DNA from 4 places in the Pantoea sp. B65 genome. Region 1 is predicted to be linked to each of the others. Evidence: predicted binding sites of a transcription regulator. Region 1 holds the regulator's gene; each other region holds the start of a gene.
What was found. Region 1 encodes CRP, which controls carbon source genes, mostly activating them, when cyclic AMP is high. Its sites were predicted from a motif close to ATGTGANNNNNNTCACAT; they were not measured.
Positions count from the first base shown of each region.

Region 2: the regulator CRP is predicted to act here: its motif matches at 2,262-2,279, upstream of JWF83_RS25560 (PTS sugar transporter subunit IIB).
Region 3: the regulator CRP is predicted to act here: its motif matches at 2,048-2,065, upstream of ompW (outer membrane protein OmpW).
Region 4: the regulator CRP is predicted to act here: its motif matches at 2,365-2,382, upstream of aaeR (HTH-type transcriptional activator AaeR).

Region 1 covers NZ_JAHXPU010000015.1:471,862-476,559, reverse strand. Annotated here, with positions in the region: gene JWF83_RS05005 (DUF3289 family protein) at 76-861, shown strand; gene JWF83_RS05000 (DUF943 family protein) at 848-1,312, shown strand; gene JWF83_RS04995 (OsmC family protein) at 1,385-1,789, opposite strand; gene crp (cAMP-activated global transcriptional regulator CRP) at 2,100-2,732, shown strand; gene JWF83_RS04985 (YccS/YhfK family putative transporter) at 2,798-4,698, shown strand, end outside.
Region 2 covers NZ_JAHXPU010000045.1:317,766-322,463, forward strand. Annotated here, with positions in the region: gene JWF83_RS25550 (MFS transporter) at 1-169, shown strand, start outside; gene JWF83_RS25555 (EAL domain-containing protein) at 346-2,124, shown strand; gene JWF83_RS25560 (PTS sugar transporter subunit IIB) at 2,399-2,719, shown strand; gene JWF83_RS25565 (PTS sugar transporter subunit IIC) at 2,719-4,047, shown strand; gene JWF83_RS25570 (glycoside hydrolase family 1 protein) at 4,063-4,698, shown strand, end outside.
Region 3 covers NZ_JAHXPU010000045.1:152,146-156,843, forward strand. Annotated here, with positions in the region: gene yciA (acyl-CoA thioester hydrolase YciA) at 1-72, opposite strand, end outside; gene JWF83_RS24880 (septation protein A) at 143-679, opposite strand; gene JWF83_RS24885 (YciC family protein) at 750-1,487, opposite strand; gene JWF83_RS24890 (YkgJ family cysteine cluster protein) at 1,515-1,934, opposite strand; gene ompW (outer membrane protein OmpW) at 2,206-2,838, shown strand; gene JWF83_RS24900 (BON domain-containing protein) at 2,907-3,221, opposite strand; gene JWF83_RS24905 (M12 family metallo-peptidase) at 3,381-4,698, opposite strand, start outside.
Region 4 covers NZ_JAHXPU010000011.1:330,049-334,746, reverse strand. Annotated here, with positions in the region: gene tldD (metalloprotease TldD) at 1-1,348, shown strand, start outside; gene aaeR (HTH-type transcriptional activator AaeR) at 1,430-2,347, opposite strand; gene aaeX (p-hydroxybenzoic acid efflux pump operon protein AaeX) at 2,625-2,828, shown strand; gene aaeA (p-hydroxybenzoic acid efflux pump subunit AaeA) at 2,836-3,768, shown strand; gene aaeB (p-hydroxybenzoic acid efflux pump subunit AaeB) at 3,780-4,698, shown strand, end outside.

The sequences.
Region 1 (4,698 bases):
GTCGTTAACTGCAGGGTCGCGCCGAGGCCCTGCTTATGCCAACTATGGACGAATCATAAAAACAGGATGTTATTTATGAATAACCAGCAACAAGCGCAATCCCTGCGGCTTCCCACCCGTCTGTTTGCCACGCAAAAAAAGATGGATGACTATTATGCAGCCGATATGCGCTATGGCGATCTGTCGCAGCACTGTCTGCAACAGCACTTCGGATTAAGGGATATTTCGACCCGCATTAATCCTTTTACTTATAAAGATCGCGATCATAGTGCGCGCGTTCTATTTGAGGAATTTCGCCAGTTATCCGATACATTCTCTTTTATCGGTGAGTATCAACCGATTATCCGCAAAATGATTAATCATATGCAATTTTGTAATGGTGAAAAATTTACCGATTATTTATTGAACAAAGCGCTTGCCGAACACCTCTCAATAAACAACTCATTAAATAAAATCAGAGAAACTATCATTTCACATTCACATTGGGATAAAAAATATTATCCCCGAGACAATTTCAATCAATTCGGCGTAGCTATAAATGCATCATATTTACCAAAATTTAACCGCTGGATAGATAATATTAATGGGCTAACTATTAGTGTGCATGACACCTGGGCAACACACATCACTCTTGAGTCACTGGGAATTAATGGTGATCGCTACCATGCAAAATTGCAATACCGCATACAGGATCACTTCGGTCTTGATGACAGTGATATTATTCACCGATTATACCGTCAGTTCCGTATTTTCCGCATCTGGTTTGTTCTGCAACGCTGGGAGGGTTATGGCTTTCGCCCGTTTATCAGTGAGATGAATACAATAAAAACTATTGAGGGCAGCCGTTTTGACAAAATTTAAATGGCTGATTATGACAGTGAGTATCTCAACAGGTATGCTCACTTGGTGGCTGATACTACCGACTAAAATCATTGACGTACATTACAAAAGTGACATCAGGAGCTACTACATTATTGTTAAAAATCTTCCATTCACCGATCGAAGAAAAATTCAATGGTGGGAAAATAATAAGCCACATTTTAAACAGCTATTCCATATCCCTGTTGATGAAAATGGCTATGCCATAAACTTTTGGATTGGGAAGTATAGGTCTGATTCAGGGACAGCCCAGGATAGTGACTTGTTGTGTTTTGACGATATGCAAAGTAAGGACAACTGTATAGCTAAGGATAATCAACCAATGACCATTTGGTTTTCAAAATATACAGATGAAACTATTTATCTCCTGAATAACTGGGATAATAAATATATCAAAGACAATAAAAGTGGCGCTATCCGAAAGCTTCGCTAGCCTGCGGACAGCATCTGAACGCAACAGGACCTGAAGAAGGTCCTGTTCACTTCGCAGGGCCTGGAGAACAGCTTACAGCGCGATAACCTCGTAGCTGTGAGTAATCTCGACGCCTTTGCCCAGCATAATCGCCACCGAGCAGTACTTCTCCGCGGACAGATCAACGGCGCGCGCGACTGCTTTGTCGGATAATGCTTTCCCGCTGACCACAAAATGCAGGTTGATATGGGTAAAAATGCGCGGCGCCTCTTCACGACGGGCAGAAGTCAGTTTCACTTCGCAGTCCGTCACATCGTTACGCCCTTTCTGCAGAATGGAAACCACATCAATTGCGCTGCAGCCCCCCGCCGCCATCAATACCATTTCCATCGGACTTGGCGCTTTATCACCGGAATTGCCGTCCATCAGCACCTGGTGACCGGATGCGGATTCTCCTAAAAATGTTAGCCCTTCTACCCACTTAACTCGCGCCTGCATAACATTATCCCCTAATTCATTCAGTTAACTTCAGAGTACGCTGTAAGCGGAAAAACGGCAACGGCGAGCGATTCACATCATGCTGAAGCGAGACAACAGGAGACACTTGCTGCAAGCTGTGCTACAAACAAAGCTGTAATATTTTCGTCGGCATCGATAAGCACGACGGAAGCGGGACGACATTATGAGCTAAGCTCTGAACAGAAGCCCGGACAACTTTCCTGATGGGAAAACGCTTGAATATTTCAACGCCTGCAGGGAACGAATCCCCCTGTTTTTAGGGCACGATTACAACAGAGGATAAAAGCGAATGGTTCTCGGCAAACCGCAAACAGACCCTACTCTCGAATGGTTCCTGTCACATTGCCATATTCACAAATATCCATCCAAAAGTACGCTGATTCACCAAGGTGAAAAGGCTGAAACGCTCTACTACATCGTAAAAGGCGCTGTAGCTGTGCTGATCAAGGATGAAGAAGGCAAAGAGATGATCCTCTCCTATCTTAACCAGGGAGACTTCATCGGCGAACTTGGCCTGTTTGAAGAGGGTCAGGAACGTAGTGCCTGGGTGCGGGCAAAAACTGCCTGTGAAGTGGCTGAAATTTCTTATAAAAAATTCCGTCAGCTGATTCAGGTTAACCCGGATATTTTGATGCGTCTCTCCTCTCAGATGGCTCGCCGTCTGCAGGTAACCTCAGAGAAAGTCGGCAATTTAGCTTTCCTTGATGTCACTGGCCGCATCGCACAAACCCTGCTTAATCTGGCGAAACAGCCGGATGCGATGACTCACCCGGATGGGATGCAGATTAAAATCACCCGTCAGGAAATCGGCCAGATCGTTGGCTGTTCACGTGAAACCGTCGGTCGTATTCTGAAAATGCTGGAAGATCAGAACCTGATTTCCGCACACGGCAAAACTATTGTCGTGTATGGCACTCGTTAAGCCAGCCTGAAACCACGGCGTGATGCAGTCGCGATCGCGCCGTTTTTTTATGTTGTGATCATCTGATGTGGCGGAGAATTATCTATCACCCGGAAGTAAACTACGCGCTGCGGCAAACGCTGGTGCTGTGCTTACCTGTGGCGGTTGGTCTGCTGCTTGGCGGTTTACAACAGGGTTTACTGTTTTCGTTAGTGCCTGCCTGCTGCAATATTGCTGGTCTTGATACCCCCCATAAACGCTTTTTCAAGCGTCTGATTATCGGTGGCAGCCTGTTTGCCCTCAGCAGCTTTCTGATTCAATGGATGTCGCAACACAGCATCCCGTTGCCGGCGATCCTGTTTGCTATGGCGATGCTGCTTGGCGTCACCGGTGAAATTAGCCCGCTACATGCCCGCCTGCTGCCAGCCTCACTGATTGCCGGGATTTTTACCCTGAGCCTTGCCGGTCATATGCCGATGTGGCAGCCGCCATTACTCTATGTGCTGGGCACCATCTGGTATGGGGTATTTAACTGGTTCTGGTTCTGGCTGTGGAAAGAGCAGCCGCTGCGCGAGTCACTGAGTTTGCTGTATCGCGAGCTGGCAGACTACTGCGATGCCAAGTATAGCCTGCTGACCAAACTGACCGACCCGGAAAAAGCGCTGCCACCGTTGCTGGCGCGTCAGCAGAAAGCTGTCGACCTGATCACTACCTGCTATCAGCAGATGCATATGCTGGCGGCCAACCGTGATAACCACCATAAACGCCTGACGCGCGCCTTTCAGGTGGCGCTGGATCTGCAGGAACATATCTCGGTCAGTCTGCATCAACCCGAAGAGGTGCAGAAACTGGTGGAGCAGAGTCATGCCGAAGCCGTCATCCGCTGGAATGCGCAGGTGATCGCCGCACGCTTGCGCCAGCTGGCCGATGACATCCTTTACCATAAACTGCCCGACCGCTTCAGTATGGAGAAGCAATTGCAGGCGCTGGAGAAAATCGCGCGCCAGCACAGCGATAACCCGGTAGGTAACTTTTGCTATTACCATTTCAGCCGTATTGCACGGGTGCTGCGTACTCAGCGCCCACTCTATCAACGCGACCTGATGGCCGATCGACAACGCCGCCTGCCGCTGATCCCGGCGCTGAAAAGCTATCTGTCATTCAAATCATCGGCGCTGCGCACTGCCGGACGCTTCGCGGTCATGCTGATGTTTGGCAGCTCGATGGCGCTATTTTTTAATATTCCTAAACCGTACTGGATCCTGATGACAATTATGTTTGTCAGCCAGAATGGCTACAGTGCAACGCGCGTGCGTATTCAACACCGTGCCTTAGGCACGCTGGCGGGACTGGTCATCGCCGCGGCAACCTTGCGTTTCAGCGTGGCGGAAGGTTGGGTGTTACTGGCGATGCTGGTGATTACCCTAGTGAGCTATCTGTTTATCCGCAAATTTTACGGCTGGGCCACCGTCGGTTTTACCGTGACTGCCGTCTATTCATTACAGCTGCTGACGCTGAATGGCTCGCAGTTCCTGCTACCACGCTTAATGGATACGGTGATGGGTTGCCTGATCGCCTTTGGCGGTATGGTCTGGCTGTGGCCGCAGTGGCAGAGCGGCTTAATGCGGCGCAACGCCCACGACGCGCTGGGCGCCTATCAGGATGCATTACAAATGCTGCTTGGCAGTCAACACAGCGCGGATAAACTGGCTTATCAGCGTATCCGGGTAAATCAGGCCCATAATGCGCTGTTTAACTCGCTCAATCAGGCAATGCAGGAACCCGGGTTTAATGACCGTTACCTGGCGGATATGAAGCTGTGGGTAACGCACAGTCAGTTTATCGTCGAGCATATTAACGCCATGACTATTCTGGCGCGTGAACATACCATGCTGACGCCAACGCTGGCTGAACGCTGGCTGCAATCCTGCGAGATTGCACTGCAACGCTGTCAGCAGCGACTGGAGTATGACGGTCCGGGGTCGGA
Region 2 (4,698 bases), on a different contig from region 1:
GGCGATCAGCTATAACATTGCGGTTACGGTATTTGGCGGTTTTGCGCCGCTGGTCTGTAGTTTATTGATCACCGCCACCGGCACCAGTCTGGCGCCGAGTTACTATCTGATGATCCTCGCTCTGCTCAGCGGCTGGGCATTACTGCGCAGCCAGCGCCGCCTGGCGTAACAGCGATACTCCTCTGGCGGAAGCCGCTCTGCTTCCGCCGTTTTCAGCGCCCCAAAAAATTCCTGTCAGGAATATATATCGCAATAAGCTTCCGAAAGGTTACTATTGCCGACAAGACCTGAATTCGGGTTGTCTGTGGGATTAATCCTATTTGCTGGCGCTTTCGGTGATAAACAATGGTAACTGAGCACAATAAAGATAATAAAAAACGACTTGCCGCGCTGGAAATGCTGAAATCCACGGACAGTACCCGTGACGATATTCTGCAAAAGTTTATCCGACTGGCCAGTGAACTCCTTGATATACCCGGAAGTTTTGTTTCTATCATTGATGACGAACGGCAATATATCCGCGTCTCACATAATTTTAACCTGCGTGAAAGTTCTCTTGAAGACGCCTTTTGCCGCCATACTGCCGCGGCCGGGAAAGTGCTGGTTTGCGGCGATACGCTGACCGATGAACGTTTCTGCCGTAATCCCCTGACCCTCGGTCCGCCGTGGATCCGTTTTTATGCCGGCGCGCCGTTGCGCACCGCCGACGGGTCGGTAATCGGCACCTTCTGTGTGACGGATACCAAACCACATCAGTTCTCGGCGCAGGACATGGAGACGCTGGAACTGCTTGCCAGCCTGGTCAGCGGTTATCTGCAGGCATGGTATAAAACCGGCTATATTGACGTCGTCACCCTGTTGCCAAACCGCCAGCGCTTGCTACGCGATATCGAAGCGCTGGCTGATAAGGGCGATAACTCGCCGCATCAGCTGGTGTTGATCGACTGCATTGATATGCCGCGGGCCTGGGAGATGAGCCGAACCCTGGGAATTAGCGCGGTGGAGTCATTGCTAAGAGATATTGCGATGCTACTGCGTTTGCGGTTGCGGTTGAAACCGACCGATGTGCTGTATACCGCGGCCACCGGACGTTTTGCCCTGTTAACCAGTGAAACCAGTCCGCTGACCGGCAGCAGCATCAGCAGCAAGCTGGAGGGCATTCGCGCGCAGATTACCGATGATATTTCCGTCAGCCTGGATGTGCATGTCGGCATGGTTCGTTTCAATGCTCTGGCGGGCGAGGGCGTGGAAACCCTGAGAAAAGCGGTGAGTGCGTTGCATGAGGCCGTCGTCACCGGGCAAAGCTTCCTTGAATATAACGCCGCGGTCGATACGCAGCAGCATGATGATTTCTTGCTAATTAACGATATCACCGCCGCACTGCAGGGGGATGGCGGGCTGTATCTGGTTTACCAGCCGAAGGTTAACCTGCAGAGCGGCAAAACGGTAGGACTGGAGGCGCTAATCCGCTGGCGGCATCCACTGCGCGGTGAGCTGGCGCCGGATAGATTTATCCCACTGGTGGCGCGTTCCAGCCTGATGAATAAGTTAACCGACTGGGTGATTCATAACACACTGCGGCAGCTGACGCAGTGGAAAAGTAAAGGGATCCATATCCCGGTATCGATCAATGTCACGGTGACTGATTTTTCGCGGCCGGGTTTTGCTACTCAGCTGGAAGAGAAAATGTTACGCATGGGGCTGCAGCCTGACGATCTGGGGATTGAATGCCTGGAAACCGAAAAGGTGCTGGAAAGCGCTGCGGCACTGAGCGGGCTGGATATGCTGAAGCTGAGAGGTTTTCGTATCTCGCTGGATGATTTCGGATCCGGTTATAACAACATCAGTTATCTGAGAAGACTGCCAATGGATGTCATCAAGCTGGATCGGTCGCTGATCAGCCGGGTGGCGAGCGATACCGCCAGCCGTATTATTGCCAGAAGCGTGATTAATATGCTGAAAGAACTGGACTACATTGTGCTGGCGGAAGGGGTGGAAGACAAAGAAACGGCCAACTCATTGCGTGCTTATGGCTGTGATGAAGCACAAGGTTTTTACTATTCGCGACCGCTGCCTTCGATACAGGTTGAGGGATGGTTGCTGTGGCAACAGCGCGAAGCTTAACAATTGCCATCCCGTCGCGGATGGCCGCTGCGCTACTGCTCGTTAAGCGCCACCAACCATAACCCGCCAGTCAAATAACCCTGCTCTCGGCCTGCGGCAATGGCCGGAGCGGCAGGGATGGTTTTTTCTCTCAATCTTCGTGATGTATTTCACATCCTGCTGGCGTGCATCGTGGGGTTTTATGAAGCAGCTCGCATAATCCTTGCATGATGATGGAAACCGGTTTCCAAATCGTTTCCACTCTAACCTCGAACACCCACAGGGAGTAGAGGTCATGTACAAGATTATGCTTTGCTGTTCCGCCGGAATGTCTACCAGTTTGCTGGTGCGTAAAATGCTGGAAGAAGCTGATAAACGTGGTCTGGCAGTGGAGATAGCGGCTTACAGCGCCACCGAGTTTAGCGACCGTTTTGCGGATTATCAGGTGGTGCTATTAGGGCCGCAAATTAAGTATATGCTCGACAATCTGGCCGCCACGGCTGCCGGACAGGGCATACCGGTGGCGGTGATCAATATGATGGATTACGGCATGCAGCGCGGCGATAAAGTGCTCGACTTCGCCCTGCAGTTGATTGCTGACAAAGGAGCAGCATAATGGGCTCACTTTATCAGGTATTGATTACCATCATCGAGCGCAGGATCACGCCAATGGCCGCTGCGGTTGGGCAGCAGCGCCATGTTATCGCCATCCGCGATGGCTTTGTTACCGCGCTGCCGTTTATGATTATCGGCTCCTTTATGCTGGTGTTTATCTTTCCGCCGTTTTCTCCTGATACCAGCTGGGGTTTTGCCCGCGCCTGGCTCGACTTTTCGCTTAACCACCGCCAGCAACTGATGTTGCCTTATTATCTCAGTATGGGGGTGATGACCTTTTTTATTTCCGTCGGTATTGGCGCCAGCATTGGTAAGCATCACAAACTCGATCCGGTGATGACCGGCTTACTGGCATTTATGGGTTTTCTGCTGGTTGCCGCACCCTATCAGGATGGCAAAATATCCACCGAGTATTTCTCCGGCCAGGGTATTTTCACCGCCATTATCACCGCCCTGTATACCAGTGAAGTTTATGCCTGGCTGAAGCGGCATAAAATCACTATCCGCCTGCCGAAAGAGGTGCCGACCGGTGTGGCGCGTTCGTTTGAAATTCTGATCCCGGTGATCGTGATTGTCGCTACCCTGCATCCGCTGAATCTGCTGATCGCGTCCTGGACCGGGATGATTATTCCTGAGGCAATTATGCATCTGCTGGCGCCGCTGGTCTCAGCGTCCGACTCGCTACCGGCGGTGCTGCTGTCGGTACTGGTGTGCCAGGTGCTGTGGTTTGCCGGTATCCATGGGGCGCTGATCGTTACCGGCATTATGAACCCGTTCTGGCTGACTAATCTTGCCGCCAACCAGGCGGCGCTGGAAGCCGGCACCAGCTTGCCGCATACCTATCTGATGGGGTTCTGGGATTTTTATCTGCTGATTGGCGGCGTAGGCTCCACCTTGCCACTGGCCTTTCTGCTGCTGCGCAGCCGCGCAGCGCATCTGCGTACCATCGGTAAAATGGGCATCGTGCCGAGCTTCTTTAATATCAATGAACCGATTCTGTTCGGCATGCCGATTATTATGAACCCGTTATTTTTCCTGCCCTTTATCTGCGTGCCGATGATTAACGCGATCTTCGCCTGGACCGCAACAAAATTAGGCTGGGTGGCGCAGGTGGTGTCAATGGCGCCCTGGACCACGCCGGGACCGATTGGCGCATCCTGGGCGGCAAACTGGGCATTCAGTCCGGTGGTAATGTGCCTGTTCTGCATGCTGATGTCGGCGCTGATGTATCTGCCTTTCCTGCGGGTATATGAGCGTAGTCTGCTGCAACAGGAAGCAGAACAATCCCCGGCCGCCGCTGCGCCCAGGCCGGAAATGACCGCCCGTTGATCAGGAGAATTTCCCATGCAGTATCAGTTTCCGCAACATTTCTGGTGGGGCAGCGCCAGCTCGGCGCCGCAAACCGAGGGTGACAGTCTTAATGGCGGCAAAAGCGCCACTATCTGGGACCACTGGTTCCGGCAGCAGCCGTCGCGTTTTCATCAGCAGGTAGGCCCGGCAGAGACATCGGGCTTTTATCAGCACTGGCGCGACGATATTGCCCTGCTGAAACAGCTGAACCACAACAGTTTCCGCACCTCGATTTCCTGGGCACGACTCATTCCTGACGGACGCGGTGCGGTCAATCCGCAGGCGGTGAGGTTTTATAATCAGGTGATCGACGAACTACTGGCGCAGGGTATTACGCCGTTTATCAACCTGTTTCATTTTGATATGCCGCTGGTAATGCAGCAGCAGGGTGGCTGGGAGAGCCGTGAGGTCGTCGATGCGTATGGTCGCTATGCCGACCACTGTTTTCAGTTATTTGGCGATCGGGTAAAGCACTGGTTTACCTTCAATGAACCGATTGTGCCGGTTGAAGGCGGTTATCTGTATGATTTCCACTACCCGAACGTGGTTGATTTCCGGCGTGCGGCGACGGTGGCTTATCACACCATGCTGGCCCATGGCATAGCGGTACAAAACTATCGTCAACGCCAG
Region 3 (4,698 bases), on a different contig from region 1:
ATTGGTATCTGCGGGCATCGCCAGCGTACGCAGCACCACTTCACCCTGCGGGGAGTTTTGTTTGTCGTCCATTGCTTCGCTTCTTATAAGATGTGGCCGGATGGCCCAAAATCACCCGGCAGAGTCACCGGGCAAATGATGATTATTTTTGTTCCTGTGGCATCAGACGGTAGATATAGATCCCGCTGAACAGAGTAAACAACAGCGTTAATCCGGTTAGTCCGAATACTTTAAAGTTAACCCAAAACGCCTGCGGCAGCCAAAAAGCCACGTAAATATTCGCCAGACCACAGGCGAGAAAGAACAGCGCCCAGGCGACATTCAGTTTACGCCAGGCATATGCCGGTAACTGAATTTCTTTACCCAGCATGCTCTGAATTAATGGCTGGTTCATCCAGAACTGACTGAACAGCAGGGCGATGGCAAACAGGCTATAGATAACGGTGACTTTCCACTTAATAAATTCATCATTGTGAAATACCAGCGTCAGAGTGCCAAATATCGCCACCAGCACAAAGGTAATAATGGTCATCTTCTCCAGCTTGCGCCAGATCACCCAGCTGACCACCAGCGCCAGACCGGTGGCAACAATCAATGCGCCCGATGCGACAAAGATGTCGTAAAGCTTATAGAAGATAAAGAAAACAACCAGCGGGAGAAAATCGAGTAACTGCTTCATAAAGGTTTCCAAATCACTGACGTAACATTATGCACAATCCGGCATGCCCGGGCAGGGCATGCCTTTATCATTAACGTAACAGCATATACAGACGTGATAAATAAATAATCAATATGGCGGATACCAGGTTGCTGATAGCGTTAAACACTACTGAGGCCACATTGGCTGGCAACACGGTAAATGACGCCGCCAGCAGCATCAGTACCACCTTGGCCAGCAGCCATAACACCACCGCCGGAGCCACCAGCTTCATCTGGCTCCACACCAGCCGCAGACTGGTACGCATGGCGGCAAATACGCCAATTTTTTCCGTCGCCAGAATAATCGGCGCCAGCGCCAGCAGGATCGCCAGCATGACTCCCGGCACGACCAGCACCATAAAGCCCAGCTGAACCACCAGCGTCACCATAAAGGTTAACAGCAGCAGGCGTGGCAACAGCGGGGCAGAGGCGCCAATCGCGCGCAGGGCGCTGACGCGTTGCCCGGCGGAAACCATCGGGATCAGGCACAGCATTCCGCCTAACAGCAACACATTCCCCACCAGTGACGCGAAGGTACCGGCGGCGGAAGCGCGAAGTAACACCTGTTGTTGCTCGGGTGTCATGTTTTGCACCATCTCAAACAGGGTGGTGGCGCTGCCGCTGTCACCTTCCCCCAGTATTGATAGCTGATCGGCCCCTGGGGTTAGCGCATGACCGATAATCACCGTAATAAATGAGGTCAACAATGCCATCAGTACAATTGTAATCAGCTGATGGCGCAGAAAATTTCCCGTGTCACGGTATAACGAACCCGCCGTGATAGACATGTACTCTCCTTGGGTAAAAAAACGGCTTTATAGACCCGGAGATTGTACATGGTCTGACAGCAGGCTGGCACCCTGACTTACATAACTTTCGGTTAATGGCGGTAACGCCGGCTGAAAAAGCGGCGGCAGACCATATTTTGCCCGTGCGCGATCGCAGGCATCATTGGGTTGGCCATTTTCACCGGACATCTGAAATTCGCGGCATGGGGATGGCCGGTGCTCATAAATAGCACAGGAGACGCAGCTGCCTACTTCGCCCTGTAACGAGTTGCAATGCGGTGTTTTGCTGTTGGTGCCGGACATGGCGCGCAGAAAAGGGGTGAGTGGTTCGGTGAGCTCTGCCGGGACGCCGCCGCCGCCATCATCAGCTTCAGACCAGTAAAATGAAACGCGAAAATAGGCGCAGCAGGCGCCACAGCTAATACATGGATTAAGGTTATCGTTCATGTGATCGCCCGCCCCTCCGAAGCGTCGAACCAAAATCACATCAGACAAGTGAGCAAAGTATCCCCTTGCCAGATTTTGTTCAATGGCTATTTCACAGCGCCGCGCGCCGGTAATTTTGATCTAAATCAATTCATTGTTTTTTAAGGAGTTTGAAAAAAATGATTCGCATGATCTTTATCTTGTTCGGTGTAAATATGTGTTACGAAGCAGATAACGGGCTACCGCAAAAAAAAGGTGGCAGGCGCGCAAATCAATAACAACAGGAGTGACTATGAAGTTGGCGACAGTAGTTCTGGCTCTGGCGGCAGTGCTGCCAGTGGCGGCAAGTGCTCATCAGGCGGGGGATTTCTTTATGCGTGCCGGTTCCGCGACGGTGCGTCCGACGGAAGGCTCTGATAACGTGCTGGGAATGGGCTCGTTTAGCGTGGATAACAATACCCAGCTTGGTCTGACCTTTACCTATATGGCGACCGATAATATTGGCGTTGAACTCCTGGCGGCAACGCCATTCAGCCATAAGGTTGGTCTTGCGGCAACCGGTAATCTGGCCGAAGTAAAACAGTTACCGCCGACGCTGATGGCGCAGTGGTATTTCTTCGACAGCAATAGCAAAGTACGCCCTTATATTGGCGCCGGTATTAACTACACCACATTTTATGATGCCAAATTTAATCAGACCGGAAGTGATGCCGGCCTTAGCGATCTGAGCGTGAAAGATTCGTGGGGCCTTGCCGGGCAGGTCGGCATGGATTATAAAATCAATGATAGCTGGATGCTGAATATGTCGCTCTGGTATATGGATATTGATACCGAAGTGAAATTTAAAGCCGCGGGCGAAGAGCAGAACATCAATACCCGTATCGATCCGTGGGTGTTTTTCTTTGGCGCGGGTTACCGTTTTTAACCCCTGTTGTGCAACCGCGGCACATAAAAGGCCGGGCAGTGCCCGGCCTTGATATTCAGCGATTAACGCTATTTAATCTGCATATTGTTGACGACAGATTTCACTCCTGGCACGCTACGGGTAACCTGCACCGCGCGATTCGCCATCTGCGGCGAAGAGACAAAGCCACTCAACTGCACGCGGCCTTTAAAGGTTTCCACATTAATTTCATTTGATTTCAGTGATTTATCCCCCAGTAGCTCAGCTTTAACCTTGGTGGTCACCACGGTGTCGTCCAGATAGCCGCCGGTTCCTTCCTGCGTTGATGTCGGCGCACAGGCACTGACTGCCAACGCAAGAACTGCAGCGATAATTGCACCGCTGACGACTTTAAATAACTTCATTGTTTATCTCCCTGTCACCATCAATGGATATTTCCGTCACCGATAACGGAAGCCTTAATTAGTGTGGGTGACAAAAGCCGGATTTACCAATGACAGAACGTAAAAAAGAGAAAGGAAAGAGTGCCTTATCTGATGATAAGGCACTCATGCTGCGCCGGTTTACTCTACCCGCGTCCAGGCATCCTGCCAGTGGGAGCCGGCGCCAGGCTCATAATGATTGGCTGAAGGGGAATAAATCCGGCACCAGCCACTGTAGGGGAAGGGTTTGCAGCGATAAATATGCTGATCGCTGCCGAGAACGCGGGTCCCCTCGACATATTTCTCCTTCTGATCGGGGTAACGATAGTCGTACTGCGGCGGAGTTACCGGCTCTTCAGGCGTCGGCGGTGGCGTTACCGGTTCTTCAGGCGTCGGCGGTGGCGTTACCGGCTCTTCAGGCGTCGGCGGTGGCGTTACCGGTTCTTCAGGCGTTGGCGGTGGCGGTGTGACCTCCGGTTCTTCCGGTGGAGGGGTGACGGGTGGCGCTGCAACAGTTTCCACCGCGACGGTTAACTGCCGCCGCTGCGCCAAAGGCACCCACAGCCGATTACGATAATATGAGCCAACCACTGGCACGATGCTGCCATCGTCTTTCATTTCGCCGGCACGAATCACCAACGGTGCGGTGCTATTGACCACATTCGACAGATGATAAGGCCACATATAGCGCCCGTTATTGCTGCTGGTGATCGGCATGGAGATGCGCGCCAGCTCCTGCTGGCTGGCTTTGTCGCGTAATACCACCTGTTTTTGCGTACCTGGCGTGGCATCTTCCAGTCCCTCAATACTGCCGATGGTGAACCATTTCTCATTATTCTCTTGTGCATAGCTATAGCGGGTAATCTGCAGCTGGCGCTGGCCTGCCAGTGTGTGATAAAGCCAGAGTTTATTTTTATCACCTGACCATTCTGCGACCCTGATATCACCATTACTGTCCATTTCGCCGGCGCGCACCACATTTTCGGGGAAATGGCTGTTAATGGACTCAGCAAGGCGCATTGGCCATTCCAGTTGTCCGGTGCTGGCGACGGAATCAAATGCCGACAGAACCTGGTTACTGGCGCTATCTTTTAACTGCACTTCGAAAAACTGCCGGGCGGGTAAATCTGAATTGGACAGCAATTCACCGACCTGCAGCCAGTGACTGGGCGGCGGATAAAAATTGGCCACGATCTCTTTGCGCTCGTTAAGCAGCCGGGCATTATCATTTTTACTCGCGGTGCCGGCCGGCAGATGCAGGTACTGCTTATTCGGATTAGACCACATATTGATGATGCCGCAGGGCGGCGTACAGGGGTAGGACATAATAGTACGCCAGCGTGGTGTCTGAGCGGTTTGCCGGTAGCCGTAGCCGTAGGGGAAGTAGGTCAGCGTGGTGTTTTCCGGGTTATGAGTGGCACCCAGGTTATGGCCGATCTCATGAGCAAAAGCATGGGAA
Region 4 (4,698 bases), on a different contig from region 1:
GGATTACGCCGATCTCTATTTCCAGGCCAGTTATCACGAATCATGGGTGCTGGAAGACCGCATCATCAAAGATGGTTCATACAATATCGATCAGGGTGTTGGTGTGCGCGCGGTGAGCGGGGAAAAAACCGGCTTTGCCTATGCTGACCAGATTACCCTGAATGCACTGACGCAAAGTGCCCATGCCGCGCGTAGCATCGTGCGTGAACAGGGTGACGGCAAAAGCAAAATCCCTGGGGCGGTGGATCACCGCCTGCTTTATCCGGCGTTGGATCCGTTACAGAGCCTGTCACGTGAAGAGAAGATCGCCCTGTTACACCGTGTGGATAGCGCGGCGCGCGCTGCTGATAAACGCGTGCAGGAAGTGACTGCCAGCCTGACGGGAGTGTATGAACTGGTATTGGTGGCAGCGACCGACGGTACGCTGGCGGCGGATGTGCGTCCTCTGGTGCGCCTGTCAGTCAGCGTGCAGGTGGAAGATGATGGCAAGCGCGAGCGCGGTTCCAGCGGCGGCGGCGGCCGTAGCGGCTACGAATTCTTCCTTGCCGACGAAAACGGCGAAGTACGTGCGGAAGCCTGGGCACGTGAAGCGGTGCGTATGGCGTTAATTAATCTTTCTGCGGTTGCGGCGCCTGCGGGTTCGATTCCGGTAGTGCTGGGCGCTGGCTGGCCGGGAGTGCTGCTGCATGAGGCCGTGGGCCATGGTCTGGAAGGCGACTTTAACCGTCGCGGGACTTCGGTATTCAGTGGCCATATGGGCCAACTGGTGGCTTCCGAACTTTGTACCGTGGTTGATGATGGCACCCTCGCCGGTCTGCGCGGTTCGCTGGCTATTGATGATGAAGGGGTGCCCGGCCAGTACAACGTGCTGATTGAAAACGGTATTCTGAAAGGCTATATGCAGGACAAGCTCAATGCCCGTCTGATGGGGGTTAAGCCAACCGGCAATGGTCGTCGTGAGTCCTATGCGCATCTGCCGATGCCACGCATGACCAACACCTATATGCTGGCGGGTAAATCCACACCGCAGGATATTATCGAAAGTGTGGAATATGGCCTGTATGCGCCAAACTTTGGTGGCGGTCAGGTGGATATCACTTCCGGTAAGTTTGTTTTCTCCACCTCAGAAGCCTATCTGATTGAAAACGGCAAAGTGACCAAACCGGTGAAAGGCGCCACGCTGATCGGTTCCGGTATTGAGGCGATGCAACAAATCTCGATGGTAGGCAATGACCTGGCGCTGGATAAAGGCGTCGGCGTCTGTGGCAAAGAGGGGCAAAGCTTGCCGGTGGGTGTCGGTCAGCCTACGCTGAAACTGGATAAGCTGACGGTTGGCGGTACCGCCTGATTTCATCCTGACGGTAATTTGCATTTTCCGGGCGGAGTAAACCCCGCCCTGACCATGCTTTCTATCCGCGTTAAGGGCTAATCAGCGTTTACGGTGCTCCTGATAGATATTGGCCACCTGTTTAAAATATTCCGTCAGATAATTAATGCACACCTGTACCTTCAGCGGCAGCTTGTCTTTCTGGGTATAAACCGCATACACCGGCCGGGGATCGGACTGATAGCGGCTGAACAGAATCTCCACCTGTCCGGCATTAATTTCATCAATCACCCACATCAGCGGTACATAAGCGATGCCGGTACTGGCTTTCAGCCAGCGTATCAGGGTCTGCGAATCATTAGTAACAAAACGTCCCTGCGGCGAAATGCGAATCGACGCCCCCTCCGGCGAGATCAGTTCAAAGTCATTATCAGGACGCACGCTATATTCCAGCCAGGAAAAATTGCCGATATCTCCCGGTTTCTCCGGCGCGCCATGTTGCGCCAGATAGCTTTTCGCCGCGCATACTACCATCGGCATTGAGCCGAGGCGTCGGGAGAACAGGCTGGAGTCCTGCAACGCGCCGACGCGGATCACCACGTCGAGACCATCGGCGATCAAATCAGGCGCCGGAATGCCGGTAACCAGATTAACCGTCAGGCCGGGATACTCGCGCAGCATCTCGGCGCTCATGGTGGCGAGAACATTTTGCGCCATGGTCGACGAACTGCCAATGCGCAGGGTGCCGATCGGAGTATTGTTAAAAGCATACAACTGTTCATGCACCTCCTGTGCTTCCGACAGCATGCGCCGACAGCCCTGGAAATAAATTTTCCCGGCTTCCGTCAGGCCGATACTCCGGGTACTGCGATTCAGCAGCTTTACCTGCAGCTCATCTTCCAGTTTGGCCACGATTTGACTGATAGCGGAAACACTCATCTGCAACTGACGCGCAGCCGCAGTAAACGAACCTAATTCAACCACTTTGGCAAAAACCGACATGCCTTTTAGTCTTTCCATTATTCACTCTGGCTTAAAAGTGATTTAGATCACAATTTGTAGAAAACATATAGTCATCAGCGTTACTATATGGCTGCCGGGTCACCGTCTGGTGCCTCACCCTTTGTCGAGATTACTTAATGGTAATCTATCATTAAGTAACGGTTCTGATTTTCGTCTGACACTTTACCTGTTGCCCGACCATCATCAATCGGTAACGCGCACGCCCCCAGAATCACGGGAGTCGCACCATTTTGGCTTTACGGGACTCCCGGCACTGTATGCAAAAGGATAAGAGATGAGTGTGCTTCCGGTTATTGTGGTGTTTGGACTGTCGTTTCCACCGATATTTTTTGAACTTCTCGTGGCGCTGATGTTGTTCTGGCTGGTGCGACGTGTGCTGATGCCCAGCGGCATTTATGATTTAGTCTGGCATCCGGCACTGTTTAATACGGCACTGTTTTGCTGTCTGTTCTACCTGGTATCACGTCTGTTCGTCTGAGGTTATAGTGAAAGCTCTAATAAGAAAAACCGCTCGTTATGCGATCACCATCGCTCTGGTTATCATCGCCATCGTTGTTATTTTCCGTGCATGGGTGTTCTATACCGAATCCCCATGGACACGTGACGCCAAATTTACGGCTGATGTGGTGGCTATCGCTCCCGATGTCAGCGGCCTGATCACCGAAGTGCGGGTGCAGGATAACCAGCTGGTGAAGCAGGGTGACGTGTTGTTCACCATTGATATGCCGCGTTTCCAGAAAGCATTAGATGAAGCGCAGGCCGATGTCGCTTACTACCAGTCGCTGGTGAGTGAGAAGCGCCGCGAAGCCGGTCGCCGTAATCAGCTTGGCGTGCAGGCCATGTCACGCGAATCGATCGATCAATCCAATAATGATCTGCAAACCAGCGAGCATCAATTAGCGAAAGCTCAGGCGACGCGCGATCTGGCACAGCTGGATCTCGATCGTACCGTGATCCGCGCGCCGGCTAACGGCTGGATCACCAACCTGAATGTGCACGGCGGTGAATTTATTACCCGCGGATCCACGGCAGTGGCGCTGGTGAAACAGGATAGTTTCTATCTGCTGGCTTATATGGAAGAGACCAAGTTGCCAGGCGTACGTCCGGGATATCGGGTGGAAATCACTCCGCTGGGTAGCAATATTGTGCTGCGTGGTACGGTCGATAGCGTTGCGGCGGGGGTTAACAACAGCAGCAGTACCGTCGACAGTAAAGGGATGGCAACCATCGATTCAAACCTTGAATGGGTACGGCTGGCGCAGCGTGTGCCGGTGAAAATTCGCCTTGATCAGCAGCCAGGCAATCTGTACCCCTCCGGGACCACGGCGACGATCGTCATCACCGGGACGGTTGACCGTACCCGCGATCAGCTGCCGCCGATGACCCGGTTTTTACAACGCTTACGTGAGTTCGGTTAAGCGGGGGCGCTATGCAAGGCTTAACCTTTGAACGGCTGCGCTTCCCGTTAAAACTCACCTGTGCGGTGGTGATGGCGCTGTTTATCGGCTTTCATTTTAATCTGGAAACGCCGCGCTGGGCGGTAATGACCGCCGGCATTGTTGCCGGGGGGACCGCCTTTGCCGCCGGTGGCGACCCTTTCTCCGGCGCGCTGCGTTATCGTGGCATGCTGCGTATTATCGGTACCTTTCTGGGCTGTCTTGCCGCGCTGGTGATTATGATCTGCACCATCCGCGCGCCGGTTGTGATGCTGCTGCTGTGCTGTTTATGGGCCGGAGCCTGTGTCTGGCTGTCGTCGCTGATTAAAGTGGAGAACTCCTACGCGCTGGGGCTTGCGGGTTATACCGCGCTGATTATTGTGGTGAGCGTTGATGCTAATGGTTCACTGCTGCTGGCCCCGCAGTTTGCGGTGGAGCGTTGCAGCGAAATTGTGATTGGTATTGTTTGCGCGGTGCTTGCCGATCTGCTGTTTTCACCGCGATCGGTGAAAAACGATATCGACCGCGAAATTGAAGCGCTGCTGGTGGATCATTACAAGCTGCTGCAATTGTGTATCGCCCATGGCGATAAAGAAGAGGTTGATAAATCCTGGAGCAATCTGGTGCGACGCACCAATGCCCTGAACGGTATGCGCAGCAACCTGATGATGGAGTCCTCCCGCTGGCAGAAGGTTAGCCGGCGTTTAAAAGCGTTGCAAACGCTGTCGTTGATGCTGATTACCCAGGCGGCGGAGACTTTCCTGATACAGAACAGCCGTCCGAATTACCTGCCGCCACAATATAAATTATTATTTGAAAAAGACGTGCATAGCGTCAACGACGTGCATAAACGAATGAAGCTGATGCGCCGGGTGATTGCTGCCAGCAGCAGTAAACAGACGCCGCTTACTG